Regions from separate parts of the Brevibacillus sp. DP1.3A genome, predicted to be linked through region 1. Evidence: predicted binding sites of a transcription regulator. Region 1 holds the regulator's gene; the other holds the start of a gene.

The links. Region 1 encodes Rex, which represses fermentation and respiration genes when NADH is low (regulators of the CRP and FNR family bind a similar motif). Its sites were predicted from a motif close to TTGTGAAATATTTCACAA; they were not measured.
Region 2: a site for Rex is predicted at 12,552-12,569, ahead of HP399_RS21595 (helical membrane plugin domain-containing protein). Genes of this name have one in related genera too.

Annotation. Positions count from the first base shown of each region.
Region 1 covers NZ_CP085876.1:3,996,186-4,011,465, reverse strand. The annotation lists gene dinG (ATP-dependent DNA helicase DinG) at 1-1,643, shown strand, start outside; gene HP399_RS18110 (ComEC/Rec2 family competence protein) at 1,685-2,590, shown strand; gene HP399_RS18105 (redox-sensing transcriptional repressor Rex) at 2,606-3,229, shown strand; gene HP399_RS18100 (amidohydrolase) at 3,246-4,550, shown strand; gene HP399_RS18095 (hypothetical protein) at 4,614-4,793, opposite strand; gene HP399_RS18090 (hypothetical protein) at 4,927-5,631, shown strand; gene HP399_RS18085 (cell wall elongation regulator TseB-like domain-containing protein) at 5,661-6,140, shown strand; gene HP399_RS18080 (hypothetical protein) at 6,293-6,820, shown strand; gene HP399_RS18075 (AAA family ATPase) at 6,813-8,324, shown strand; gene HP399_RS18070 (WIAG-tail domain) at 8,502-11,477, shown strand; gene asnS (asparagine--tRNA ligase) at 11,694-12,983, shown strand; gene HP399_RS18060 (DnaD domain-containing protein) at 13,106-13,789, shown strand; gene HP399_RS18055 (hypothetical protein) at 13,895-14,317, shown strand; gene HP399_RS18050 (glycosyltransferase family 4 protein) at 14,298-15,280, shown strand, end outside.
Region 2 covers NZ_CP085876.1:4,702,500-4,717,779, forward strand. The annotation lists gene HP399_RS21525 (hypothetical protein) at 1-21, shown strand, start outside; gene HP399_RS21530 (BofC C-terminal domain-containing protein) at 107-679, opposite strand; gene HP399_RS21535 (bifunctional 2',3'-cyclic-nucleotide 2'-phosphodiesterase/3'-nucleotidase) at 896-2,884, shown strand; gene HP399_RS21540 (phosphotransferase) at 2,940-3,968, opposite strand; gene HP399_RS21545 (hypothetical protein) at 4,263-4,799, opposite strand; gene HP399_RS21550 (hypothetical protein) at 4,947-5,375, shown strand; partial or broken gene HP399_RS31190 (LysM peptidoglycan-binding domain-containing protein) at 5,501-5,623, opposite strand; gene pheA (prephenate dehydratase) at 5,703-6,566, opposite strand; gene thrB (homoserine kinase) at 6,589-7,518, opposite strand; gene thrC (threonine synthase) at 7,515-8,597, opposite strand; gene HP399_RS21575 (homoserine dehydrogenase) at 8,597-9,898, opposite strand; gene HP399_RS21580 (ACT domain-containing protein) at 9,937-10,380, opposite strand; gene HP399_RS21585 (hypothetical protein) at 10,566-10,718, shown strand; gene HP399_RS21590 (NAD(P)/FAD-dependent oxidoreductase) at 10,769-11,947, opposite strand; gene HP399_RS21595 (helical membrane plugin domain-containing protein) at 11,991-12,446, opposite strand; gene HP399_RS21600 (PilZ domain-containing protein) at 12,737-13,402, opposite strand; gene obgE (GTPase ObgE) at 13,411-14,688, opposite strand; gene HP399_RS21610 (Spo0B C-terminal domain-containing protein) at 14,702-15,280, opposite strand, start outside.

The sequences.
Region 1 (15,280 bases):
AGGTAAAAAGTGATACGAGCTCTTGTTTGAATCGGGCTTGTCCCTGGTTTAGTCGCTGTTACTATTTTCAGGCGAAGGAACGGGCTCGCGATGTCGATGTACTCATCGTCAATCACGCCCTTTTCATCAGCGACTTGCAAGCGGAAAACAGAATCCTCCCTCCGTATGAAGTTGCCATCGTCGATGAGGCCCATCATTTGGAGGATGCCGCGACACAGCATTTAGGCAAGCAGTTTTCAACCACGCAGCTTCTTTTCTTGTTAGATCGTGCATCGGTTGAAGAGAGTGGGGCAATTGCCCGATTCGCAGAAGAGCTGCAAAGCTGGATGCCTGCGGTACAAGAAGATGTCGCGATAAAACTTCTGGAGCTGAGAAAACAGTCCGCTGCCGTACGTGAGAAAGCGCAGCAATGGACACAGCTCTTGTATGTATGGGCATCTGATCGTGCGGAGGAGACGACGGACGCTGGACGTGAGACAGTACGTTATCGGATCGAATCGTTTGTAGGCAAACACGAGAAGATACGTAAAGTAACCAAAAAGCTGATTGAAGGGATGACCGCATACGCAGCGGGCATCGAGCAGCTTTTGCGAACGACTCCGCAAGAGGAAAAGCCTCCTTTTGCCGTACGCAGTCTACTGACAGATTTATTCGGTCTCATCAAAGACTGGCAAAATGTCGTGGAGCTGCTTCACTTCTTTTTGCTTGAGCAGGATGCGGAGTATGTATATTGGATGGAAGTAGAGTCCCGTACAGCTCGCAAGCAGGTTCATTTGTCAGCAGCACTCTTGAAGGTTGCCGACTCACTAGCAGAACCGCTTTTCGCGCAGAAGCGGAGTCTGATCTTGACATCCGCCACTCTGACGGTCAAAAACAGCTTCTCCTACATCAAGAGCCAGTTTGGTCTCGACCAACTGCCTGAGGAGCGCGTGCGTACCTTGTCATTGCCATCGCCGTTTCATTATGAAGAGCAGGGATTACTGTTGATTCCATCTGATTTCCCCGCACCAGGCAAAGAGAGTGACCACACGTATTTGGAGGCGGTCATTCAAGGGTGCGTGGATGTCGTACTGGCTTCGAAAGGAAGGACGCTGATCCTGTTTACCTCCCACTCGATGCTTCGACTTGTTTACCAAGCAATGAAGGAACGCCTTGCGGAGGCCCCAGAACCGTATACGTTATTCGGTCACGGGATTGATAGCAACAATCGGAGCAAGCTGGTGCGTCTGTTCCGAAGCATGGAGAGAAGTGTCCTGCTTGGGACGAGTAGCTTTTGGGAAGGTGTCGATATCCAGGGAGAATGGTTGAGCAGTTTAGTCATTGTTCGCCTCCCATTTGCTCCGCCAAATCATCCTGTCTATCAAGGAAGGGCAGAGCTTTTGAAGGCAGAAGGAAAAAACGCTTTTATGTCCTTGTCTCTTCCACAAGCTGTTCTGCAATTTAAACAAGGGGTGGGTCGATTGATTCGCCACCACTTGGATCGCGGGGTCGTGATCGTTCTTGACACGCGTGTGGTTGAGTCGAGATATGGACGCTCATTCCTACAATCTTTACCGCCATTTCAGATCGAAAGCAGTGCATGGCCAACACTGCGAGAGCGTATAGAGCCATTCCTTAGTATGCAATCCCTGTCAGATTCATAAAATGAAGCAATAGTCTCATAGGGATTAAGGTGATAAAATAAATGTTATGGAAAAAAGAGTGGCGTTGGTGGATTGTAGTTCTTAGTGCGATTTTCCTTTGCGCATGCTCGATTGATAGCCATTTGTATTTGCAAGAAGCAGCAGTGAAGATAGATGACCCATTTGAAACAGAGACAGAACAGGAATTTTCGGGTCTCATTATCACCTACTTGGCACTTCCACATGGTGAGAGTACGCTTTTGAGAATGCCAGGCGGCAAAACGATGCTGGTTGATACGGGTAAGGCAGAAGATTGGCCCGTTCTCTCGGCGCGCTTGGCAGAGCTCAAGATCACACGGCTCGACTATGTAGTGTTGACGAACGACCAGCCTGAGCATATGGGAGGCTACGTTTCATTGAGCCAGCAAGTGCTTATAGATGCCGTCATTTTGCCCAAGCTGATCGCATCATCGATTCGCCATGTCGTGCTGCTTCGCTCCAACCAAAAGCAGATGGAAGCAGAGCAAGGACAAGTACTCACTCTTGACCAAGAAATCTCGATGGAAGTTTTGCTCCCGGATGAACCGTTATTTTTATCGCCCCAGAACAATTCTCTCGTTTTTCGATTGACGCACGGACAATTGCGATTTTTATTTATGAGCGCCGTGAATGAAAAAGCAGAAGAGCGACTGTTGGAACGGCAAAAGGATAGACTGAAGGCGGAAGTGCTAAAGGTTGCCGGTCAGGGGAGCAATCAAGGCTCTTCGCAACCATTTCTGACGCAAGTCGATCCTCAGGTCGCCATTATTCAGACAGGCCGATCGCGGGATCAAATGAAAGACGGTCAGACGGAAGTCATGGAGCGCCTGGGTGAGTCATGGGCCGAGACATACGTTACCAGCCACGACGGTTCCATTACCATTTTATCGAATGGAAAAGAATATCGGATTTTGAAGCAAAAGAATTAGGGGGGAAGACCGAACGTGGCAAAACACGAAAAGATTTCAGAAGCGGTCGTCCGTCGTTTGCCGATTTATCTGCGTTACCTCAGTTATTTGCAGCAAGTTGAGGTGACCACCGTTTCCTCCCAACAGATGGGCAAGAATCTAGATGTGAATCCTGCCCAAATCAGAAAAGATCTTGCAGCTTTTGGTGATTTTGGAAAAAAGGGAATCGGCTATGATGTCGATTATCTGGTAGAAAAAATCCGTGAAATTCTGAAGCTAACGGATGAAATCCGTGTCGCTTTGGTCGGAGCTGGGCATTTGGGCCATGCCATTAGTAACTACAACGCTTATTTGAAAGATAACATGCGGATTGCGGCCATCTTTGACAGTAATCCAGAGAAGCAGGGTAAAAAAGTCGCAGGTATACCGATCCAGCCTTTAGTAGAGCTGGAAGAAACGATCGTAAACAAGCAAATCAAGCTAGCGATTATTACGGTACCGGCACCTGCAGCGCAATCCGTATGTGATCAGTTGACTCAAGCGGGTATCAGGGGGATCTTGAATTTTGCCCCTACGACGATTCGCGCAGGAAAAGATGTTCGCATTCACTATGCGGATGTGACGTCCAACCTGCAAAGCTTGGCCTACTATTTGACGTAAGAATGGAGTGTATACTATGAAAAAGACGATCCTCATTCACGCAACAGTCATTACCGTTAACGATACGAATGAAGTCATTTACGATGGTGCCGTAGCATTCGAAGGCAACAAGATTACGTATGTGGGCCCAACTCCTGAAGACCTGTCGGAAGCGGGATACGATGAAGTCATCGATCAAAAAGGTGATTACATACTGCCTGGCTTAATCAACACGCATGGACATGCTGGTATGTCCCTGCTACGCGGTTATGCAGATGATTTGCCGTTGCAACAATGGCTTGAAGACAAAATGTGGCCATTGGAGGCGCAATTCACGGGCGACACAGTAAAATGGGGTACCCAATTGTCGCTTATCGAGATGATTCGTACCGGAACCACCACGTTTGTGGATATGTATGATCATATGGACGTCGTAGCGAAGGAAGTCGATGCAGCTGGAATGCGTGCTCGCCTTTGCCGCGGTATGATCGGTCTGTGCTCCGAAGAAGAACGTCAAACAAAGCTGAAAGACGCGACTCTATTTGCAAAAGAATGGCATAATCAGGCGGACGGGCGTATTACCGTCATGATGGCACCGCACGCGCCGTACACGTGCTCACCAGAATTTATTACCCAAATTATCGAAAAAGCCGATGAGCTTTCCTTGCCGCTTCATATCCATATGTCTGAAACTGCTTGGGAAGTCGGTCAAAACGAGAAGGACTACGGGCTGCGCCCAGTTGCTCATTTGGAAAAGCTGGGAATGTTCAATCGCCCAACACTCGTTGCGCACGCTGTTCACCTAACGGATGAAGAAATCGACATTTTGGCAAAATACAACGTGAGAGTTTCTCATAACGTAGTGAGCAACCTGAAGCTGGCAAGCGGTGTTGCGCCTGTTCCGAAAATGTTGGCAAAAGGTGTAAGCGTGTCACTGGGTACCGACAGCTCGGCAAGCAACAACAATTTGAATTTGTTTGAGGAATTGAAACTCGCTGCGATCCTGCACAAAGGTGTGAACAACGATCCAGTAGCCGTACCAGCAGAGGAAGCACTTCGCATGGCTACTCGTTATGGCGCAGAAGGGGTATTCCAAGAGGAAACGCTCGGAAGCATTGAAGTAGGCAAGCAAGCTGACTTGATCGTACTGGATAGCCACCAAGCCCATTTCCACCCGGCACACCAACCGATTTCACACGTGGTGTACGCAGCAAATGGACGCGATGTGAAAGATACGATTGTAGCGGGTAAATTCTTGATGCGTAATCATAAGCTGTTGACCATCGATGAGGAGCGCGCGATTTACGAAGCAAACCGCGTATTCCAAACGTTAAAACGGTAAAAGGCTCCTGTCAGGTGGGGGACAGGAGTAAGGCAGTGCAGGTGTAGGTAGGGGAATTGGATACTACGACGTTCCGTTGTTCGTTTTCGCCACAGCTTTTGTCAGGAGATGATGGCGAAAATGAAGAGTGGGTGTGTGCGACCATTGACGCAAGGGAGACGACAATCCTGCCCAGGAGACGCGGTATTCCTGTAACAGAAACCCAAGTATGTCAGGAGATGTGGTTTGTTGCGAAGATGTCACGCGCTCACCTCCTCGGGGTGTATATGTAGTATGACCGCCCGACCTTAAGCTATGATTAGCAACTTTTCCGTGTCGTTCTAAAACCTTCCCGTATAGCATAGGCTAAAGACAAAAATGGGACAGGGGGGACGACATGTACATCCGGCCCAAAATGCTGTGGTGGCTGATTCCTATCCTACTCGGTCTATTTCTGCTTGGGATTGTATTGGGGACAGTAAGTCGATCAGACAATACAGACAGCACAGATACTGCGTCTGCGGTCAGACAAACAGCAGGTACGGAGCAGACAGCGACGACGGTAGCGGAGCTTTTGGAGCAGATCACGAAGGACGAGGAACGCTCATTTCTGGTATACATGCAGGATCAGACCTTGCATGGGCGATATCAAAATGAGCAATTTCAGCTCACAGGAGAAATCGGTGGTCACCAGCTTGAAATAGCCAGAAAAGATGGGCAGCCCGTATCGGTACGAATTGATGGACAGATACAGGATCATGCCGCACTGCCGTATGCGATGTTCACCCCGTATGAGCACGCAGTATTGCTCAAGGGAGTTTTGCAATCGGTTAGTCCTGAACGCGTTGAAGATACTGCCGGGCAAGGCTGGAGTGGATATCGGATAGCGGTACCACCTGAGGAAGTCTCTTCGTTATTATCGATGTGGTTAGGTCCATCCTTCCCTATTCAGGATTTGACTTCGAACGTAACGAACGGAATGAAAGTCAATTACCAACTATGGTACGAATCAACTACGGGGCAGCTTCGCCAACTGGAGCTGGATTTGCAAATACAAACGGCAGTTGGAGTGAAGAGAGACCAGCTTCGATTCCGATTGTAATGTCAGCCACGTAAAGGAGTTACTTTGCTGTGTTAGTACGAATTATCCTATCAATCGTAGCCGTCATTTTACTTACGGGAGCTGGGTTCGCCTACCACCTGACGGCTTCTGTAGCAGGAGAGCGCAATCAATTTGAGGAAACCGTTCGTCAGTGGGTCCAGGATCGCACGACAATCACGGAGATTGAATCCATTGATGAATATCGAGGCAAGGAGAGCTACGCTGTCGTCATTGGGAAAAATAAGGCGGGTACACAGGTTGTAGCCTGGATGACAGATCAGAAAGTTAGCTTCGATCGAATGGATCTAGCTGTTCCCAAAAAGAATGTAGAAGAGGCGGTTTACAAGTCATTCCCACAATCGGAGATCACTCATTTGGTTCCAGGTCTCGAAAACGATAAGAAATTTTGGGAAGTCACTGTTAAAGACAAAGACGGTCGTTTTCACTATATTCACTATGATCTATTCACTGGTGCTCTGTTAACCTCATACGTGCTCGCGCCAACCTAATACGCTTGCTTGACGACAGGTCTTTTCCTTATGGGAGAAGGCCTGTTTAGCATTCCATCCAACATCTGTATAAGAAATTGATATACTCGTGTGATATACTGGGGACGTTGCAGAGAGAGAAAACGAGAACGATATTTATGGGGGGAGTAGCCGTGCAGTTGAAAAAGAGCGCAATTGGATTATCTTTGGTGGCAACCTTGGCACTCCTGTTCGGAGGATGGTTCTTGTATCAAAAGATGGAGATTGAGGAGCCAATCCGTGCAGAAATTGGACAAATGCAGTCCGCAACATTGGGCAACTTGGAGATCAGCAAAGATAAAATTCAAATAGATGTAACTGTTACAAAACCAGACGCGTTTCCAGCAGAATATCGCAATCTGCTAACGGAAACACAAAAGATTGCAGGGGAAAAAGAAGTGATCATTGACATAGACAATCAGTCGACAGCGATGAACGATATATGGCAGAGCGGTCAATTTGTGTTTACAGAAGCAGTGGAGTTGCATGAATATAGCCGCATTCCAGCCCTCGTGGAACAATGGAAAAAAGGGAATCAGCTGGACGAAGCATCTGCATTGATGGATGACGAGAACATTTATGTTTACTTGAAAAAAGGAACGGAGGATTTTTACACTATCATCCCCCGTTCCATTGAAAAAGAGGTGACGGCACGTGCGTAAGGAAGTACTGATCGGCGTCGTACCTGCACTGTTGATTTTTCTTGTTTTTCTAGGTGTAAATATTACGCCATTCTTGGTGTTCGGAGCCGTATTGGGGGCGATTTACTTTCTGGTCATCCGTCAGCAAAATGGACAAGGCGGAAATGTCGCCCTCGGTGGGAAAAGAAAAGCAAACAAGCATGAGCTTCCGAAATCGGACGTGCAGTTTGCCGATATCGGTGGACAGGAACGCGCTAAAAAAGAACTGAAGGAATCGCTTGATTTTCTCGTATACAAGGACAAAATTGAGCAGTACGGGATTCGTCCGATCAAAGGTGTTCTTTTGACAGGTCCGCCTGGTACGGGTAAGACACTGATGGCGAAAGCGGCAGCGAACTATACAAATTCTGCTTTTGTGGCGGCATCAGGTTCGCAATTTGTAGAGATGTACGTGGGTGTCGGTGCACAACGCGTCCGTGAATTGTTTCAAGAAGCGAAGGCATTAGCAGAGAAAAATGGGCAAGACAGCGCGATTATTTTTATCGATGAGATTGATGTCGTCGGTGGGAAAAGGGACGGTCAACAGCAGCGTGAATATGATCAAACATTGAATCAACTGTTGACGGAGATGGATGGTGTAGCTACGACCGACAAGCCGCGGATTTTAGTCATGGCAGCTACGAACCGGAAAGACATGCTCGACGCAGCGCTATTGCGCCCTGGGCGTTTTGACCGTCATATTAGCGTTGATCTTCCAGACAAGCCTGCACGCGAGCAGATTTTGACGATTCATACGGCCAATAAACCACTTGGCGAAGACGTCACACTGGAAAAAGTGGCACAGGAGACATTCGGTTTTTCTGGCGCACAGCTGGAAAGTGTAGCCAATGAAGCGGCCATTTACGCCATGCGTGATCGTCAGGTCAAGATCACTGCGAAGCATTTTGCTTATGCCGTGGACAAGGTCATGCTCGGAGAGAAGGTAGACCGTCAAGCGTCAGAGGAAGAGAAGAAACGTGTTGCTCTCCATGAAATAGGCCATGCCATTGTTAGTGAGATCGTGCGACCAGGCTCTGTCTCGCAGGTCACGCTGAGTCCACGTGGCAAAGCACTAGGATACGTTCGACAAAATCCAATGGAAGACCGCTATCTGTATACCAAGGAAGCGATGGAAAAACAAATCATGGTTAGCCTTGGAGGAGCCGTAGCGGAGGAAATCTACTACGGTGGGCGTAGTACTGGATCGAAGAATGACTTCGAGCAAGCGTTAGGAATGGCACAGGAAATTGTACAAAGCGGTATGTCGGATCTGGGTATTGTACATTTACAATACGTGGAGAAGAGTCGTATTCATGACGAGGTTGAACGTCTGCTTGAAGGATTGCTCGGAGAAACTCGCAATCTTTTGAGACAGTTTGACTCCGTATTCCAAACAGGCTTGTACACATTGATGGAAGCGGAAGTTCTGCAAGGCGATGAATTCAGAACGCTTTTGTCTCAAACGAAAGAAGAAGTTGCTGTATAGATGAAGAGAAAGAACCTGCTAGCCAACGGGAGAGTTGGCCAAGCAGGTTTTTTGTGTTTGCTGGAAACTTAGGCCAATAAGGATGAAACAATTTTGTAGACACGGTGCCAAATAGGGAAATGGATGAATATCCTACAAAAGTGATACGGGAATGAAATCAGGAGGCAAGGAGACCCTATGGCCAATGTGAACCGGCGAAAAGCAAACAAAAGTCTGAGCAAAACCTTTAGGCAGACCATGCACGAGTTACCGCTCTCATATACATCATCACCCGATCGGGAGTGGATGGAAGACCTCGAATTAAATCTGCTTGAAAGTAATTTGGAGAGCGATCAGAGAATCCCTCCCCTCTCTGCTGCCACACCGAAAGAGCAACAACAACCGATTCCCAAAGTACCCAAGCAGGACCTATCCTCCAAACAGGACTCGTTTTCCAGACAGGATTCAACTTCCAGACAGGATTCAACTTCCAGACAGGATTCAACTTCCAGGCAGGATTCAACTTCCAGACAGGTTTCAACTTCCAGACAGGATACAACTTCCAGACAGGTTTCAACTTCCAGACAGGTTTCAACTTCCAAACAGGATACAACTTCCAAACAGGATACAACTTCCAAACAGGATACATCTTCCAAACAGGATACATCTTCCAAACAAAGCTCAACTGCCAATCCGAACTTTTATTCGAAGGTCATCAAAGACCGAAATGATGATCGTGTCCAATCATTTGTCTATACAGACGACTTGACAGATCAATCGGTGACAACAGAAAAAATTGCGAACCGTGCCATTGACGCGTCCAAGATTAAGCAAGGCGCCGTGGATAATTCGATTTTGAAGGATTATGCCGTGGACAGCAGCAAACTCGCGGACATGAGCGTAACCTCCACAAAACTCGCACCGCATGCGATACTGAGGGATCATCTGGGGCGGGGAATCGTAGACGGTGAGCATTTGCAGGATTATTCGATATCCGCGCAAAAATTGATCAATCATAGCATTACGTCGGAGAAGTTAGCTGATAAAACCATCGACTCCATGAAATTTGCCGACCACTCGATTCAGAGTAAGCATATTCAGGAGCAAGCCATTACGAATGAGTTGATCCAGGATCAATCGATTACCTCGGAAAAAATAAAGATGGGGACCATTCAAACAAGTAACCTAGCAAATTATGTGATCAACACAGTGAAGCTTGAGGATGGAGCAGTCACAGGAGATAAATTACGCGATGGAGTAGTCACTTCGACGAAGATAGACGAGGATGCAATTGAGTCTCAACATATCCGTGAAGGCTCCATTTACCGTCATCACCTCACTGAAGATCTAATAGATGGCAGTAATATTAGCCCTGGCAGCATTACGAATCATCACATCGCATTTCAGGCCATTTACAACCAGCATTTACAGCCAGAAGCGGTGACCAGTGATAAAGTGGGGCCAAATGCGATTTTGACTGAGCATTTGCACAACAACAGTGTCACGACAGAAAAACTCGCCAAAGAATCAATCGGTAGTACACATTTACAAGCTGGCAGTGTCCTATCGAGCCACTTGCAAGACGGTATGCTGACGTCCAAAAAAATTGGGGATCAGCAGGTTACTACTGGCAAAATAGCCGACAAGGCTGTCACTATCGACAAATTGGCGAACAGGAGTGTAGGAGAGAAACACTTACTCGACGAGAGTGTGAGTTCACGACATCTGATTGACGGGTCCATTCGTGCAGAAAAGTTGGCAAGAAGATCTGTAGAAGAACATCATTTGGCTGACAGACTCATTGGGGGCAATCATCTACGCGAATACATCATCCACACGCAACATCTGCATGACCACTTGGTGACCACCTCAAAATTGGCGCCGGAATCTGTTTCCACAGACAAAATTTCAGACCTAAGTATTACGACAAGCAAAATTGGAGATGCCGTCATCACAGCCCCCAAAATAGCCAAAGATGCGATCAAGACACGCCATCTGGGCAGAGCAGCCGTCACAGGGGAAAAGATCGCCGAAAAAGCAATATCGTCTACACATCTCAACAGTCATATCATTCAAAATGAACATCTCCAGGGTAACTCCATTTCCAAGGAAAAATTACAGGAAGGCAGTGTCACCCGAGAGAAAATAGCTGACCAGAGCATTGATGCGAGCAAGCTAGATAGCCATTCGATTCATGGTGCTCATGTCATAAAAGGCAGCTTGGATGGAACTCATATTATGGAGGGGACGCTCAAAGGAAATCATCTCGTCACCAGAAGCATAACAGAACAGCATCTGCAAAACCGGATCATTACGCAGGAAAAACTGGCAGAGGACTCCGTGACCGGTTCCAAAATTGCGCCCAAAGCTGTCTCTACGCTTCACATTGAGAATGAGTCGATTACGGCTGAGAAGCTGAGCTTTCCGGTCATTGAAACGCATAATCACGTAGGAGTAACCTTTCAACAATACGGTTTCGTCCCATTCAGACTTTCTGCCACTAGCAAGTCCACAGATGTGACCGTTCGTTTGCCACAGCCATATGCGGATACACATTATTGTATGGTGGCGATGACAAATCAACCGGGGATATATACGTCGCTCAAATACACCAAGAGGACTTCAGCGATCATCACCGTGTTTCGCAATCAAGAGGGTCAAGAAGCGACTGGTGTGATTCACTGGATCGCGATTGGAGAAAAAGGAGTAGGTGTCCCACACGAAATATTGGAATGGTCAACGGAGAGGGAGCAACTGGAGGCAGAAGAAGTCGACGAAGATCAGATCGAGGAAGATCAAGACATGGATGATGAAGACATGGATGATGAAGATACCGATGATGAAGACACGGATCATGAAGACACGGATCATGAAGACACGGATGATGAAGACTCGGATGATGAAGACACAGATTATGAAGACTCGGATGATGAAGACACGGATTATGAAGACTCGGATGATGAAGACACGGATCATGAAGATTCGGATGATGAAGACACGGATTATGAAGACTCGGACGATGAAGACATGGAAGATGAGGACATGGACGAGGATGACATGGATGACATGGATGACATGGATGAAGATGAAGAAGATACGGATGAAAGTGATCTCGAGCAAGATTATTATGAAAGTAGTGAAGAATACGATAGCGATATCGAGTATGATAAATAATTCGGTAGGAAACAACAATGGGGCGAGTGGATGATTCAGAAGCGGGGAGGCCGATGTAGAGATCAGGTCTCCCAAATGCACATTAGTTTACATAATTAATTTATGGTTAACATTATACCAGGAGACTTTCATTGAATTTGCAGGTCCCCAATAGTATAATTATCAGGTATACTTAGTCTGTATTTGCGTGGCATGGTAAATGGAGGGAATCATTCAATGTTGACGACGATTGCCCGAATCGGGCAGCATGTTGGACAAGAAGTACGTCTGGGTTGCTGGTTATACAACAAACGCAGCAGCGGCAAGATTCAATTTTTGCAGCTCCGCGACGGCTCCGGCTTCATCCAAGGTGTAGTAGTAAAAGCGGAAGTAGCGGAAGAAGTGTGGGAGAATGCATCGCAGCTCACACAAGAAAGCTCACTTTACATAACCGGTGTAGTTCGTGCGGATGACCGCGCACCAAGCGGTTACGAACTGACAGTAACAGGTGTGGAAATTATTCAGATCGCCCAGGAGTATCCGATTTCCTTGAAGGAACACGGTGTTGACTTCCTCATGGACCATCGCCACCTGTGGCTGCGTTCTCCACGTCAGCGCGCAGTCATGGCTGTGCGTTCCGAAGTGATTCGCGCCATGTATGAGTTCTTCCACGAGAACGGTTTCGTAAAAGTAGACCCACCGATTTTGACACCGACCTCTGCGGAAGGTACCACGAATCTGTTCCATACGAAATATTTTGAGGAAGATGCGTATCTCTCGCAGTCCGGCCAGCTTTATATGGAAGCAGTCGCTATGGCGTTAGGTCGCGTTTACTCTTTCGGTCCAACTTTCCGTGCCGAGAAATCCAAGACACGTCGTCATTTGATCGAGTTCTGGATGATCGAGCCGGAGATGGCTTTCGTGGATCATGAAGAAAATCTGCGTATTCAGGAAGCGTTTGTATCTCATGTGGTACAATCGGTATTGAAAAACTGTGAGCGCGAACTGAAAACGTTGGAGCGCGATACAACAAAACTGCAAAATGTAACGGGGTCGTTCCCACGCATCTCTTATGATGATGCGATCAAACTGTTGCAGGAAAAAGGTAGCGAGATCAAATGGGGAGACGACTTCGGGGCACCGGATGAGACGATGATTGCGGACCACTTCGACAAGCCTGTTTTCATCACCCATTATCCTACCGAAATCAAGGCTTTCTACATGAAGCCACACCCTGAACGTCCGGAAGTGGTTCTGTGCGCGGACATGATCGCACCAGAAGGCTACGGTGAAATCATCGGGGGTAGCCAGCGGATTGATGATCCAGAACTCTTGGAGAAACGTTTTGCTGAGCATGAGCTTTCGGAAGAGGCATATCGCTGGTATTTGGATCTGCGCAAATATGGTACAGTTCCTCACTCCGGCTTCGGTTTGGGTCTGGAGCGTACGATTGCATGGATTTGCGGTCTGGATCACGTGCGTGAAACCATTCCATTCCCACGCATGCTGAATCGTCTCTACCCATAGAGAGTTCCTTTATCACTCAACGATCTACACCCTGTTGCGCGAGGGCAGCAGGGTGTTCCTATTGTTTGACAGCGCGTTTTACGCACTCCCTTGTTATTCCAACCCAGAGGTGAATATGCGTTATGGACTCCCATATATTGCAATTGTTGCAAGAAGGAGCAACATCCGTCTCCAACCTTCTTTTGAAAATGTATAAGCGTATGTCATTGACTGATGACGAGATGATGCTATTGATTCATCTACTATCCTTTCAGCAGGAAGGGAATCGATTCCCGACCTTAACAGAGCTGGAGGAACGCATGTCCATGACGAGCAGGAGATTGATTCAATCTCTACAAAAGCTATTAAAAGAAGATTGGATTACGATAGATGAGTTTATCGATCCACAAACTGGTATGCGTCATGAGCAATACAATTTGACCCCCTTGTACAAAAAGCTGTACCAGACCTGGCGGGAGCAGCAAGCAGACCCGAGAAGCATGGAGCCCTTTATGGAAGTGGCCGTTTCTCTGGATGCCGAACCTGTTGCTATTTACGCTCGCTTTGAGCAGGCATTTGGTCGCCCGCTAGCACCGTTTGAATTGGAGAACATCCATATGTGGACCGAACAGGACGGCTATCAGGAAGAATTGATTTTGACCGCTTTGCGTGAGGCTGCAACTGTCGGCAAACTCCACATCCGCTATATCGACAGGATCTTGCTCGAATGGCAAAAGCAACAGATTACAACCGTAGAACAAGCACGTCTTTACAGCTTGAACTTCCGTAGACAAGCAAATATGAGAGACCACGGGCAACCGCTTTGATTTCATCCAAATCAAGCGGTTTTTTCTATGTCACCGTACACGTACCCATTTTCCTTGTCTGTCATAACATATTACGTAGATGCAAGCTTCAGGAGGCGATGACTTGTGGAAAAACGGAAAAAATGGGATCTGTCTCATTGGGTAACACCAGGTGTGTTTTCAGGAAGTTATGTCGTAGATGAGGCAGTTCAACGTATTTCAATCGTAAAAGCCAATGAAAAACAGGAAGAGGAAGTAACGGAAAACGTCCAGGAGTTGGTCGTAAATACAACAGTTGAGCAGACTAAGGAACTGGTCTTGGAGCCTACCTTCGAAATTATTATGAGAGAAGCCGATGAGGCAGTCGTAGAACAGGTTCACAAGCTTGAGCATGAAGTGTTGGAACTGAGAGAGGCGCTGGCTTCGTGGGAAGAAAGATGGGAGAAGCTTGAAGAGAACCATACAAAACAATTGCAGTACTTGTATCAAGTAGTTCTTTCACTGAAAAAGGAGTGGGAGATCGAGCGAAATGAACATCGCAATTATTAGTCCGGGTCCCTTTTCTGTACCACCGGTCAAAGGAAGCTCGGTCGAACACGATATTGACGAGGTCACAAAGATGATCGAGCCAATTCATAACGTGACGATCTACACTCGTCAATGTGCGACCTATCCGACCTCATCCGTGGAAGAAAACCGGCAGTTCATTCGCGTCCCGTATCAAGGGCCAAAGCCTTATTTGCGCCGGATTATTAATCATATCAAGAAGAACAAGCCAGATGTCATCCTCGTGGAAAACAGACCGATCTATGTTCTCACATTAAAACGCCATTTTCCCAAGATCCCGATCTTTGTGAATATGCACTCTCACGTGTATGGATCACAGCCGATCATCAGCAAAGAAAATATGCGGCGCACCGTTCGACTGGCAACAGGTTTTATTACGAACAGTGAATTTTTACGTCAACATTTTATTCGGACGTGTAAGATTCCTGCAAATAAAATTCATGCGGTTCACCTTGGGGTCGATGTCACGCCTTATCAGGTTGCAAAGATCGCGGTCAAAAAAATGCGTCAAGAACTCGGATTGAAGCCAGATGATCGCGTCTTGTTTTATGCCGGCAGACTCATGCACGGTAAAGGAGTGCACGTGCTGATCAAAGCCTTTCGCCAGGTGAGCAAACAAGACCCGAAAGCCAAACTCGTCATTGTAGGCGGTACGGGATACGGCAGTAATCGCCTGAATCCGTATGTTCGAGAGCTCAAGCGACTTGCGAAGCCTTTGGGTGAAAAGGTGCGTTTCGTCAATTTCGTACCATCCGCAAAAATGCCGCTTTACTATCAAATTGGGGATGTCGTGGCGACACCATCCGTTTGGAAAGAAGCGTTTTGCCGTGTCAATTTAGAGGCGATGGCTTCCGGAAAGCCCGTCATTTCCACTCCACGAGGCGGTATTCGTGAAGTCGTTGCCCACGAGAAAAGTGGCTTTATCATTCCGCCAAAAGATTGGAA
Region 2 (15,280 bases), 710 kb from region 1:
GCGGTTGAACTGAATCCATAGCAATGGAAACAAAAATCCCTTTCCAGTCCAATATGTGCTTGTTACACGAAAGGCTCGAAAGGGATTTCTTTTGGTCCAACCGTTTTCATCGGCCACTCCATTGGTATTCGCCATAGGTGGACAATACACTGTTATACTCAGCCAAATTACGAATGCGAATCCCCCGTTTCAGATTCTCCCATTCCTCTTTTGGCAGACTCGCTTCCATTTTCGCAGTATCGATTCGATAAAAGGTTTGCACGACATCTTGTTCAGCAGGCAGACCATGAAAGAGAGTAAGCATGCCGTCCGCAGCTATTCCGATATGTCCATTCTCCTTGCATGCTGGCGCTATATCCTGCTCGCGTTTCATTAAGATCATCTTGACAGGTTCTGCTTGTACAATTTCCCATCCATTATAGTTGCCCATGATGTCTGCCAGTTGATTGGTACGAACTGACACATGTTCTTCATCTCGCACCCCACACAAATAATGGCGAGCTAAAACCAGTTCATACGAATTACCTACGACTACATCCGCTTTGCCTGTATGGTTCAGTAAACGAGCCAGACCCGAATCGTTTCCGTCCTTTCCTACTAACAGGATGCCGACTACGACGCCCGTGGCTAATGCTGCACCCCACGTCGCGTAAACCATCCACTTTTTCTTCTCAGTCACATAGAACCCCTTCTTTATACAGGCTTTTCTTCCTATCATTACCACAAAGAAAGAGGGACATACGCGACCAATGGAGGATTGACGTTATATTTTTTTATTTTTGTCAATACAAAAAATTAATATACTATTTCATCTAGCTATCTTTCCAGCGTCTAAATCTAATGATAAACTATTTTTGCTTGGCATTATTGTAAACTTATGGAGGTCATTTCAAACATGAAAAAAACGAACAAAAAAATGCTGACTGCTTTCCTCCTCAGCACTTCTTTGGTTGTTGGCGCACTTTCATTTCCTCTTACTCCTGTAAGCGCGCAAACAGGTTCTGTCCTCAAGCTCCGCCTGTTGGAAACGACAGATATCCACACCAATATCGTTAACTATGACTACTATCAAGACAAAAACACAGATGAGTTTGGCCTCGCAAAAACAGCGACATTGGTCAAAAAAGCAAGAGAAGAAGCGAAAAACAGCATCCTGATCGACAATGGTGACTTGTTGCAAGGAAACCCATTGGGCGACTACGTGGCAAAAATCGACCCGTTGAAAGCTGGAGATACTCACCCTGCTTACAAAGCAATGAACCTGATGGACTATGATGTTGCTAACATCGGTAACCACGAGTTCAACTTTGGTTTGGAGTTCTTGGACACCAGCTTGAAGGGCGCGAAATTCCCTTACATAAATTCCAACGTCTATGTAGATGACAAGGACAAAAACCCGGACAATGACAAAAACATGTACACTCCTTACGAAATCCTGGAGCGTACTTTTAAAGATGAGAACGGCAAAGATGTAAAACTCAAAGTAGGCGTAATTGGTTTTGTTCCGCCACAAATTATGCAGTGGGACAAGGCTAACCTAGAAGGAAAAGTAATCGCGAAGGACATCGTGGAAACCGCCAACAAATTCGTACCTGAAATGAAGAAAAAAGGTGCGGACATCATCATCGCGGTTCCTCACTCCGGAATCGGCCCTATCGAGGGTGGTCCTCAATTGGAGAACGCTAGCTACCAGTTGAGCAAAGTAGATGGTATCGACGCGATCCTGTTCGGACACTCCCACTCCGTATTCCCTGGCCCTGGATTCGATAAAATTCCAGGCATTGATGCAGAAAAAGGAACGATCAACGGTAAACCAGCCGTTATGCCTGGCTTCTGGGGTAACCACCTCGGCGTGATCGACCTGACGCTGAAACAAGAAAAAGGCAAATGGAAAGTGGCTGAGTCCGCTACAAAAGTAGTTCCGATCTATGACAAAGCTAACAAAGCATCCTTGGCTGATGCAGACAAAGCTATCGTAGATGCAGTAAAAGAAGATCACGATAAAACAGTTGAATGGGTTCGTTCTGCTGTAGGGAAAACATCTTCCCCGATCTTCAGCTACTTTGCACTCGTACAAGATGACCCATCTATCCAAATCGTAACCAATGCACAAAAATGGTTCGTTGAGAAAAACGTGAAGGGTACAGAATACGAAGGCATTCCAGTTCTGTCTGCTGGTGCACCATTTAAAGCAGGCGGCCGCAACGGAGTAAGCTACTACTCCAATATCCCAGCTGGTACAATCGCCATCAAAAACGTATCTGACCTGTACATCTACCCGAACACATTGAAAGCGGTTCTGGTCGATGGAGCTACGGTGAAAGAATGGTTGGAGCGCTCCGCTGGACAGTTCAACCAAATCGATGCGAAGAAAACAGATGAGCAACCACTCATCAACGAGTCTTTCCCAACGTACAACTTTGATGTAATCGACGGTGTTACTTATCAAATCGATGTTACACAGCCATCCAAATACGCTGTAGATGGAAAAGTAGCAAGCAAAGATGCAAACCGCATCAAAAACCTGTCTTTTAACGGCAAACCAGTAAAACCTGAAGACAAATTCATCGTCGTAACCAACAACTACCGTGCAAGCGGCGGTGGTGCGTTCCCAGGTCTGGATGGCAAAAACATCGTAATCGATTCTCCAGATGAAAACCGTCAAATCGTAATCGACTACATCCTGAATCAAAAAAATATCGACCCAGCAGCAGACAACAACTGGTCTTTTGCTCCAGTAGATGCGAAGCTGAACGTTACGTTCACTTCTTCTCCTGACGCGAAACCATTCGCTGAAAAATTGTCCAATATCAAGTTCATCAACGTATTGGAATCTGGGTTTGCGAAATTCTCTATTGATCTGTCCAAGCCTGCTTCCAAGTAAGCTTGTCAACAACACAAACATCCCTCTTTCGAGAGGGATGTTTTGTTTTATCCGACTATCCGACAAAATGGTAATGACCCCATGGAGAGTGCTGGAAAATTCGTTCTCCATCGTTTAAAAAGCGTTGGCGATTCGCCATCACTTTGCCTTCCATTTGGATCAGCTGCATGACGCCCTTCATGTGGTAGCCTGGGCGCTGACTATACAAGCCCGTTACCTCCCGCAAGAAATTATCCGGATACCGAAGCAATTGATGAACAGCCCAAATCTGGGTATCAGATAAATAGTTGACGTTACTATAGGCTTCCATCGCTTCCACAAAGGAATCCATGCGGTACTCTTGCATCAATAGCATCCGCGACATCAATTGTACCAGGTCAACAAGCTGAAGATCATGACCTACTGTATCAAGGTCAATCAAATAGCAATTGCCTCGCTCCGTAAGCAAAAAGTTATGACTCGCCACGTCTCTGTGCGCGAGTGTCCCCTTCTCCATGGCTAAAAACATTTCTGGCGTCAAAGGCAACTTGTAGGCAGATTGCAGCAGCTCCTTGCCATCTTGAAGAACGTGATCTGCCTGATGCGAAATGAGTTGCTCCAGTTTTGTCTGGGGTCCTTTCTGTTCAATCGACCACATCAACCGCTCAAAGTATTCCAAGCGGCTCTCCCATTTATCTAAAAGAGCCGGTTTTCCTTCATACGCATACGTATGAGCAATAGGAAAACCCTGAGCTGCAACATGAAAACGGGCCAATGTTTCGGCTGTTTTTTTAACATCGAAAAGAGAAGCGTTATCTGCTTCATGCCCATCAATCATTTTCATGATGGTGTAATGACGGTCTTCATATGCAAAAATTTTGGACCCTTCCTGATTCGCCACATACTGCACGGTATGATAAAAGCCCTTCTCATGCAGTGCATCCGCTAACTCTGTCACCCACACAGCTTTTTCGACCTGCTTATATCCTTTGAGTATCCAGTGGCCCCGGTCTGTTTTTAACAGGTTGACGTTTCGCTTCGGCTTCACCCCGTAGATTTGACAGCGAAAAGCCTTTTCAATGGTGGATAAGATTCCTTTGTTCATCCCATACCCTCTCAGTAAGAAGAGGAATCTTCATGCCCATCTCCCCAGTTCGGCCAAACCCCTTGTTCAGGCATGGAAGCCATACACGGGGAAGGCGGGAACATCATGTTATTGTGAATCTCCTGTGGAGAACGATTGTACTTGCCTTTTCGGCCTCTGTACTCCGGGACTTCAGAAGAACACTCACATGATGATGACTCCACTGGTTCCGGGCACACAGGCTTCTTCGCTCGTGGCCGCTTTAATGGCATGGGTGGAAATGGTGGTGGGCATGGATAAGGAAACGGCATGGGTCTAATCGGTGGTGGGACGATTGGAAATGGATTGATTGGTCGAATTTGTTCTGGACTCACAATCGGTCGTCGATTTGGATAAAACGGCCCAATCCACGGATTCACGAACGGTGGGCAAGGCGGAAATGGCGGGAATGGTGTTGGGAATGGTGGCATGAACGGCGGTGAGAATGGCGGGAATGGACGTACCTGTGGCATTGGCCTGCGCTCTTGCTCTGGACTTACCCTCGTCGATGGCTTCAGCTTCTGTTGCGGGCTCACTTTTGAAGGTGGCTTGAGCTGCTGTTGTGGGCTCACCTTTGAAGGCGGCTTCTGCGGCCGCAACGGACTCACCCGTGGCGGTGGATAATTTGGCTGCATTGGTTGCAATGGACTTACTCGTGGTGGGTAGTTTGGCTGCATTGGTTGCAATGGACTTACCCGTGGTGGGTAGTTTGGTTGCATCGGTTGCAACGGACTTACCCGTGGCGGCGGATAGTTTGGTTGCATTGGTTGCAATGGACTTACCCGTGGCGGTGGATAATTCGGCTGTGGGCAAGGTGGGCATACATATGCTGGCGGTCGTGTAGGCTGTAATGGCAAGACCTGAGTCGGTGGTCTATATGGAATGTTGGGTACATTTTGATTCGGTGGAATCGCTGGTGGATAAATATACGGACTCACTCTCGTTGGAGGTGGAGTTGGTATGAGTGGACGTATAGGAACAGGTGGAACCGGAGGCAGGACATTTGGCTTCCCTGAAATGTTCGGTGGTTTATACGGTGTTGGCTTCTCGATTGGTTTTTCGATTGGTTTTTCGATTGGTTTTTCGATCGGCTCCGTTGGTTTTGGAATAGGCTGTGTTGGTGGTGGAGGTGGTAATGTTGGTGGGGCCGTTGGCCTGACTACCTCTGGTGAAACAGAAGGGACTGGTGGTCTTGGCATTTCTTTGGGAGGTCTAGGCATCTCCTTGAGTGGCCTCGTAGGAATGGGAGCCGGCGGTAGAGTAGGCCTGGTCTCCTCCCTAGATTCGATTTGTACCTCTCCTGATTCTTCCGGCTCAATGGGCCGCCTTTCGATTTGTTGCGGTACCTCCATCTCTTCCTCTTCCGTAATCGGTCTTTCTTTCACATAAGGGGCCGCCTCACTCATTGGATGGGGGGGCGTCGTTCTTTGCGATGGTCGGACAGGAACTTGTTTCGCCGGAATCTTGATTCTCGCTCCAGGATAAATTGTATCGGGAGTTTTTAATTGACTATTAAGGCGTAACAGTTCTTTGTAATCGACGCCATATCTTTTGGCGATCTTCCACATCGTATCGCCTTTTTGGACGATGTGTATTCTCAATGTTTTTCTCCTCCCTTGCACCAAGCTCCCTAACATCGTATGCAGTCATGGGCGTTTTGCTCCTTGACGCCACTCCTTTGTTGGGAGGGAGCAGAAAAAGAAAAAACCAATCCCTCTAGGAATTGGTCTGATGCATATAAAATGGATACGTCCCGAGCTGACGAACTTGACAACCAATGGCTTCAATCTCCGCAAACGCTCCTGGCAACAAAACGTCGTCCATTTTCTGCTCAATGTCGACGACAAAATAATAGCTTCCGAGTGCTTTCTTGGTCGGACGTGATTCGATGCGAGACAAGTTGACCTTTCTCCAAGCAAAAGCCGCCAGTACTTGATACAATGCTCCCGGGAAATCTTCCGGCAGCGTTACCAGTATCGTCGTCTTTTCCTTTCGGGAAACCGGTAGATCAAGACTTTCCTGACCGACGAGAACAAAGCGCGTGTAGTTATTCGAATAATCTTGAATTTGTTCACGCGCAAACTCCAACGGATAAATCTCTACATTCAATCGAGTACCAACAGCAGCCCACGGCTCTTCTGGATGCTCACTCACCATTTTTGCAGCCAATGCCGTACTGTTTACCGTTTCAATTGCTGCTTCTGGCACATTCTCACGCAAAAAGTTATGACTTTGTGCAATCGCTTGAGGATGTGACAGCACTCGCGTAATCGCGGACAAAGGCAAGGGGTGCTCTCTTTTTGCCACCAGCAAGTTTTGCGTAATGGGCAGTGCAAGCTCCGCTAAAATAGGCAGATCTACTTCGTGAATGAGCCAATCCAGTGTAGAATTGACTGTTCCTTCAATGGAGTTTTCCATCGGTACGACACCGTATGCCACTTCCTTTTTGGAAACAGCGTTTAGTACTTCAATAATACTTGGGTACGGAACGAAAGATAGCTTTTGTCCGAGCGACAATATCCGCGCTGCTTCTTCGGTAAACGTTCCACGCGGTCCTAGAAAAGCAAGTTTCTTCTCCATGGCTACTCCTATCCACTATGGTCTATCTCTGATGGAGTTCTACCTGTACGCCATTTTCGTCCGGTTGCAAGATCATCACGCGGTACGAGATGTCGTGCCCTTTCATCACTCTGTCCACAAATGCACGCAGCTTCTCTAATTCTTCATCCGAAGAGAAAAAGCAGAGGATCGTCGGTCCAGCGCCGCTTAAAGCAGCCCCCAGTGCCCCGTGTTCAGTTGCTTTGTCCAGGATTTCGTTCAAGCCAGGTACAAGCTTTGCTCGATACGGCTGATGCAACCGATCCGACATTGCCCGCCCCATCAGGTCGAGTCTGCCTTGTGCCAGTGCAGCAACTAGCAAACTACTATGACCCACATTATATACAACATCCTCTCTGCTGTACACCTGTGGCAAGACGTTCCGCGCTTTTTCTGTCGAGAGCATAAATTCTGGGATCACGACGAGAGTTTGCAATCCCGCAGGGGCAGAAAACCGCACATAAGGAATGGGATCTCCTGGTACTTCGGGCATCGTCGCAACAATGATACCGCCAAACATCGAAGCTCCCGCATTATCCGGATGCCCTTCCAGGCGTGTTGCCTTTTCAAACAATTGCTCACGAGTAAATGGTTCGCCAGCGAGATGGTTGGCCGCTACAAGTGCACCTACAATCGCAGCGGCACTGCTCCCCAAGCCCCTCGTCAGGGGAGCGTCACTAGAAGCACGGATCGCGAGCTCAGGCATGGCGAGACCTGCTTCTTGAAACAATCTCGCCGCAACCTTGTACAGAAGATTGTTTTTGTCCGTCGGTGTTCCTTGTAGCTCCTTGCCCATCATCTCTACTGTCGTATGATCACTAATTTCCATTTCTACGACAGAATACAACTGGAAAGCCATTCCCAGCGCATCGAATCCCGGTCCCATATTCGCTGTCGTTGCCGGTATGGTTACTTTTACACGTCGCCCGTTCATGATACAAATTCTCTCCCACTTTGACCAACCAGCTCCATCACAGCTTCATGTGTCGCTGGAACAGAGCGCGGCTCTTCACTTACCAGCTTCAAAGCGATATTTGGATCTTTTAGTCCGTTTCCAGTCAGCACGCACACGATCTGACTGCCGGGTTGAAGCCTTCCCGCCTCATGCAGCTTGATAATGCCAGCCAGCGATGCTGCCGAGGCAGGCTCACAAAACACACCTTCACTCTTCGCCAGCAAATGATACGCATGCAAAATTTCTTCGTCCGTTACACTATCGACGAGACCGCTTGATTTCGAAATGGCATTCAAAGCACCATCCTTGCTCGCCGGGTTTCCAATGCGAATAGCAGTCGCAATCGTTTCAGGGTTGGCTACTGGTTCGCCATGAACCAATGGAGCTGCTCCCGCTGCCTGGAATCCATACATCTTAGGTAAGCGACTCGATTTTTTGGCTGCGAAATATTCCTCGAAGCCCTTCCAATATGCTGTAATGTTACCTGCGTTGCCAACTGGAATGGCCAAAATGTCAGGGGCGTCTGTCAGCGCATCGCACACTTCAAATGCCGCAGTCTTTTGTCCTTCGATCCGGTAAGGGTTCACGGAATTCACCAGTGTAATCGGCTCTTTCGCGGTGATTTCACGAACGATATCCAACGCTTCATCAAAATTACCGTCAATCGCGATGACTTCTGCACCATAGGCGATAGCCTGTGCCAGCTTGCCCAACGCGATATTGCCGTTCGGGATCAGGACGATGCAACGCAATCCTGAGCGTGCTGCATACGCCGCAGCTGCTGCTGATGTATTCCCCGTCGAGGCGCACATGATTGTGTTGCTTCCCTCTTCTACCGCTTTGGCTACAGCCATGACCATCCCTCTATCTTTGAAAGAGCCGGTCGGATTGAGCCCCTCGTACTTGACATACAGCTCCACTCCCAATTGTTGGGAGAGGTTCGGGGCGTGGATCAGAGGAGTGTTTCCTTCATGCAAGCTGACCAGCGGAGTTTTTTCTGTGATCGGGAGAAATTCCCGGTAACGTGCCAGGATGCCAGACTGTCGATCAGAAGCCATTATTTGTCTCCCCCTTCTACACGGTAGCAGCTCTGCACAGTTGATACGATATCCATCTGCTCCATGTAAGCCAGTACCGCATCCATATCACTTTTTGAGGACAGGTGTGTAACCATGATAATCTCCGCTTCACATCCGTTGTTAAACGGTTGCTGGATGACCTGCTCAAGGGAAATATTTTTGTCTGCCAACATCTGCGTAATTTGAGCAAGTACACCGCGTTTATCGGCAACTATGATACGCAGGAAGTATTTCGAGAATTTTTCGCTGTCTTCTTTCAATACTTTTTCTTTGTATGGAGCAACCATTCCGCGTCCATTCACTCCTAGCTTTCTGTTTTTGACGACAGTGACCAGGTCAGACACAACGGCGGTCGCAGTCGGCAATTCACCTGCGCCCGGCCCGTAAAACATGGTCTCCCCTACTGCTTCCCCATGTACGTACACGGCATTAAAGACGCCATTTACGGAAGCGAGTGGATGGGATTTCGGAACCAGAGTTGGCTGCACACTTACCTCAATCGCCTCTTCGTCACGACGAGCAAGTCCGAGCAGCTTGATTTCATAGCCCAGTTGTTTGCCATAGGCGATATCTTCCTTGCTCACGGAACTGATCCCTTTTACGTCTACATCTTCTAGCTTCATCGGCACACGGAAGCCCAGCGTTGCCAGAATCGCCATTTTGCGGGCGGCATCAAAGCCCTCTACATCGGAGGTTGGGTCCTGCTCCGCATAGCCCAGTGCTTGCGCTTCTTTCAATACCTCGCTATATTCTGCGCCCTCTTGACTCATTTTGGTCATAATGTAATTGGTCGTCCCGTTGACAATCCCCATCATTTTCGCGATACGGTCTGAGGAGAACCCTTCTACTAATGCGCGCAAGATCGGTATTCCACCTGCCACGCTTGCCTCGTAAAAAACGTCACAGCCCTTTTCTTGCGCCTTCGCTAAAATTTCGGCCCCGTGCAACGCCATCAGATCTTTGTTGGCCGTTACTACGTGCTTGCCTCGTTCGAGGGCACCCAAAATGTATTCCTTTGCAGGGTGAATTCCACCAATTACTTCTACGATGACTTCAATTTCTGGATCATCCAAAAGACTAGCAGGGTCAGTGGTCAGCGCGCCCTCCATGGATATTATGTTGCGAGATTTTTCCGCATCCTTAACAAGAATACGGGAAATCTCAATACTGAGACCTGTTTGCTTTTGCAAATCCTCCTGATGCGCTTGAATAATGCGTACTACACCAGTCCCGACTGTACCAAAACCCATTAATCCCAATTTAATGTTCTTCTTCTCCATGTCTCTCTCCCCTGCCTTTTCTTTGATTGTTTTTTAGCTTAGCCTCTACCGACGATCATCGCTTTGCGAACGCCCGGAATCAGCTGCAAGCTATCCAAAAACTCCGTGCTAGATACGCGAAGATTAGCCATATCGACTGACATGGATATGGTAGCAATCCCTTGAAGTGGTATCGTCTGATTGATGGTCAATACGTTTCCACCTTGATCTGCTACATATGTGAGCACTTTGGACAAGTAACCTGACATGTGATCCAAAGAGAAAGTAAACGTCATGATTTTTTCGCTCATCATCGCATTGAACGGAAAAACGCCATCCTTGTACTTATAAAAAGCACTGCGGCTCAGTCCCACCCGTTCAACCGCTTCATTCACGGTATCCACTTCGCCGGATTCCAGCATCTTCTTGGCTTCAATCGTTTTGGCAATCGATTCTGGCAGGATGTCAGATCGAATCAAGTAGAATTTTTCTTCCTTTTTCATGCGTTGTGTCCTCCTGAGAAAAACAGTTGTTTCTTCATAGAGGACATTATAACGGAAAGCATGTAATGTGACAATCCTTATCCGTCACTTTTTTTCATCGGATCATATTTGGTTTACTTTGATTACATGAGGGGGAGCTTCTTCGCGCACAATAATGCGTATCGTATGGAGGAGGTGAAAGGCAAATGGCCGGACGTGGAAAATCAGATAAATCGGAGCGCCGTAACAATCACCCAGCGGGTAAGCCAAGCAGTCTCGAACAGTTTGGCAATGACATGCGGGGCAAAAAGATGGCTCAATCCCCAAACGTGATTGAAGATCCGAGCGGAAACGGATAAACAAGCACAAAAAACCCGGGACCTCTTGATCCCGGGTTTTCCTGATTCGATTAGTATGCCAAAGAGGACAGACCGTTAATATGAGTCAAGTAGCGAACGTTACTCGCCTCTTTCATCAAAGTTGCTGGCAAGCCTTTCAGCTTCAGCTGGCTCGCACCGATTGTTCCGATCGCGTCTTTACGGCCCAGGCTACCCAATGTACCGGAGAATACCGGTTTGAAGGTATCCATTTTGGTGCCGTTGAAGTGTGCGAAGAGATTGTGTCCCACTACTTCACCCATTTGCCATGCCAGTTGCGCAGTTGGAGGGAATGGACGACCTTCTGGCCCCATTACGACCGCACTGTCACCTGCGAGGAATACATCAGGGTGAGAAGTGGATTGCAGGAATTCTGTAACAGTTGCACGCCCGCGGTTTACTTCCACGCCGCACTCAGCTACTACGCGATTTCCTTGTACGCCACCTGTCCATACCATTGTTTTGGTTTCAATGGTAGCGCCATCTTTCAGGCAAACCGTGGTTTCTTTCATTTCCGTTACAGGTACGCCTGTCAGGAACTGAACGCCGCGTTTTTCCAAGCTCGTTTTCGCACGCTCAACCAGGTCAGGAGCAAAACCAGCCAAAATGGATGGACCTGCTTCTACGCAGTAGATGGATACGTCTGCAAAGTCTACGCCGTGTTTGTGGCACAGATTTGGCAACATATCAGCGAATTCCCCAACCAGCTCGATACCTGTCAGACCGCCACCACCTACAACGAAGGTAGCATCTGCTTTATTTTTGCTCGTCTTGTATTCAATCACACGCTCTTCGAGGTGTGCACGCAGACGGTTTGCTTCTTCTACAGACTTCAGTGTGAAGCTGTACTCTTGCAGACCTGGGATTCCAAAGAATGCGGTTTCACTACCCAGCGCAATTACCAAAGCATCGTATTTGATGGACTCGCCGCTCGCCAATGTTACGCGTTGGGAATCGAGACCAATATTTTCTACCGAGTCTACTACAAGGTTAATCTCTTTGCCACGCAGCAATCTTTCCAGAGGGAGCGCCACGTTTTGTTCAGACAGGTTTCCTACTGCCAAGCGGTGCAGTTCCGTAATAATTTGGTGAGTAGGAAAACGGTTTACCACCGTGATCGACGCTTCTTCAGCCGTCATGTATTTACGTGCAGTCAATGCGCTGAGCAAACCGCCATAACCGCCGCCTAGAATCAGAATATGCTTCGCCATGCCCAATCCTCCGTCCATGTCTTACAATCAATAATAAAAAATACTAGCGTTTTTGTTGTTGACGTTCTGCTGATACTTCCAGGAATGCTTGTGCGAAACGCAATGTTTTTTGTACTTGCGGATCCTTGAGCATTTTGAGAATACCGAACAATCCGATAGTAGACTCTTCTACATGAACACGGTCATTGGCTTCAATGGCTGCTTGCGCAATACCTTTCGCTTTGTCAGAGATCGGTTTTACGAACTCTTCCATTCCGCCTTTGATGTCGTCGATCAACACATGATCATTTGCTACTGTTTGTACCAAATCATAGGTTTTGGTCAAAAGAGTTGTCAGTTCTGCCAATTTAGGCAGGTTCGCCACCAATACGTTCAGTGACTCTTGAATTTCTGGTTTCATCAACTGATCGAGTACATCTTGTTGCTGCGCTGGTGCCAGAGTTGCAGTGCTTGCTACTTCAGCAGCAGCTTGAGCTTGTTGCGTAGTTGTTTGAGACATAAAAAAAACGTCCTCCTTTGCTTTGGAATAGAGGCCTTTCATTCTCGATGCCTGTTCATACGAGTAACGGCCGCTATTCTCCCTGAAAATCCGGTAAAAAATCGTTTGTAACATTTTTCACAAAATAAAGCAGACAACGGATTCGAATAATCAAAAGTGAATGATTTCACATGTATTTATTCAGGAAAGCGTACACAACAAATCATGAAGTGAACAGGCTCGATTTAGAACTCTATGTACCCTACTATATACCTTCTTCACAGGAACATCAAAGGAAAAAAACCGCTTCCTTAGGAAGAAGCGGTAGTTGAGAGCTTTTTATAGTAATCTTTGATGAGTTCATGGTGCTTTTCATTGATATCCGTAAAGATTAATTCAATGATCGATTGCTTGTCTTGGAACGTTTTTTCCACGATTTTCGCCATCATGACGATCTCCTGCGCTTGCTTGGGTATCTTGAAAGACAAGTGGAGAAAATCGCCCTTCGACACATAACCGTCTGTACCCAATACAAGACGGGTAGGAGAGAATTTCAGCAACACTGCCTCGCCTTTTTCTTCGATCGGTCTAGCTCCCATCACCTTGTAAGGGACAGAAATACCGAGATCTGGAGAGATGGGATCCTGCTTGCGCTTTTGTGTAATTTCTACCCCTACACTAATCGGAATCATCCCTAAAAGCTTGATCGGCCAAACCGTTTGCTCCGAAACTACTTCCAAATCAATGGTATTCACTGCCGCATCCGTCTCCCAACGAATGCGTACAGTTGATCCGAGAAGCTCTGCTTTCGTTTCAGGCTTCACCTCATAGGAAACTACGAGATAATTGCCCTTTGCATGTTCAACCAAAACTTGGACAGGTGTCTTCACCTGCTTGGAGATGATTAGCGGCAGCGTCGCACCGCGTTGGAGTCGTTTATCCCCCATAAATGGGTTCAGTGATGGGATATCAATCATGGTTTTTGTCACTCCACAAAGTCAAACTCTAATTTGCCGATCCGAACGGTATCCCCGTCTTTTGCTCCTTGCTTACGCAGGGCCTCATCTACACCCATGCTGCGCATTTGTCTTGCAAAACGTTGGGCTGCATCATAGCTGGTGAGGTTGGTCATGCGTACGAGCTTCTCGATTTTTTCGCCGCTAACAACAAATACATCGTTATCACGCGTAATCTCGAATTCGTCTGGTTCTTTTTCTGCACGGAAGACGACACGCTCTTCCACTTCCACAACTTCTTCAACAGTAGGCTTGTCCGGAATGGTCGCCAACATATCCCCGATTGCATACATCAATTCCTGTACGCCTTTGCGGGTTGCAGCAGAGATCTCATACACCTTTACATCTGGAGCCTTTTCCTTGAAAATACGCAGGTTTTCCGCTGCTTCTGGCAGTTCCATTTTGTTCGCGACTACAATTTGCGGACGATCTTCGAGCTTCAGGTTATACATAGTCAGCTCGCGGTTGATCTGCAAATAATCCTCGTATGGATCGCGTCCATCTACCGCTGCCATGTCAATCACATGGACGATCAAGCGCGTACGCTCTACGTGACGCAGGAATTGGTGACCAAGACCCACACCTTCATGTGCGCCTTCAATCAATCCTGGCAAGTCAGCCATTACGAAGCTCTGCTCGCCCAAGTCTACAACACCCAGATTCGGTGTCAGCGTCGTAAAGTGGTACGCCGCAATTTTTGGCTTCGCCGCTGTTACACTGGACAGCAACGTGGATTTTCCAACACTCGGATAACCAACCAAGCCCACATCTGCAATCAGCTTGAGCTCCATGACAATGTAACGCTCTTGACCTGGCTCTCCGTTCTCCGAGATGTGTGGGGCTGGATTCGAAGAGTTGGCAAAACGAATATTGCCTCGTCCACCACGTCCACCTTTTGCGATCACAGCACGTTGGCCCTGCTCTACGAGATCGACAATCACTTCTTTGGTATCATCATCAATGACAGTTGTTCCCGGTGGCACGCGCACGACCATATCTTCCGCGCCTGCTCCGTGCTGAGATTTGTTGCGGCCATGCTCTCCGCGAGGTGCTTTGAAATGTCGTTGATAGCGGAAATCTACCAGTGTACGCAGACCTTCATCCACGACAAACACGACATCTCCACCTAGACCGCCATCTCCACCTGCTGGACCACCCAGCGGTACGTACTTCTCCCGGCGAAAGGAGACAGCTCCGTTACCACCGTCCCCGCCTTTTACATATACTTTTACCTGATCGACAAACATGGTGTCACCTCTTTCATTCCGCGAATGGGACCACCAATTTCAGGACCCATTCTTCTTCCGTATGTATCCACTCGGTGACCTCCACCGTACTCTGTTCGCTTTTACGTATCAGCTTTTCCAATTCTTCCATTCCGGATGCACGAAGTACACCGGCCAGGTCAAAACGAAAATGAACGCCACGCTCATCCATCTGCAAGCTTACCTGCATGCTGGCTGGTTCGTACCCGCTTTGGTCTACTTGATCGTTCACTGTGCATAATATCTCTGACACCAACTGAAACAAGTCTTGCTCGTCCAAAACTATTCGCGTGAGATCCACATGATTGCACACGTCTACTTCTAAAAGCAAATCCTTGTTCAGTGCGTTAAATGTCAAGAAGAAGACGGACAACAAGGAGCTATTCAAACGGGCAACCATCGATTCCTGCATCGCCATCTGAGCGATGCGCTTCAAGTGTGCCTCTCCTTGTTCAGTACGGTTCAAATGCAAATAGCCGAGCAGAACCTGAACGTGGTTCAACCAGTCATGCCGCTGCCTGTTCAGAACGGTCAGCAACTGGTCTGTCTGATGCGTAAACAGCCTCCGCTCGTC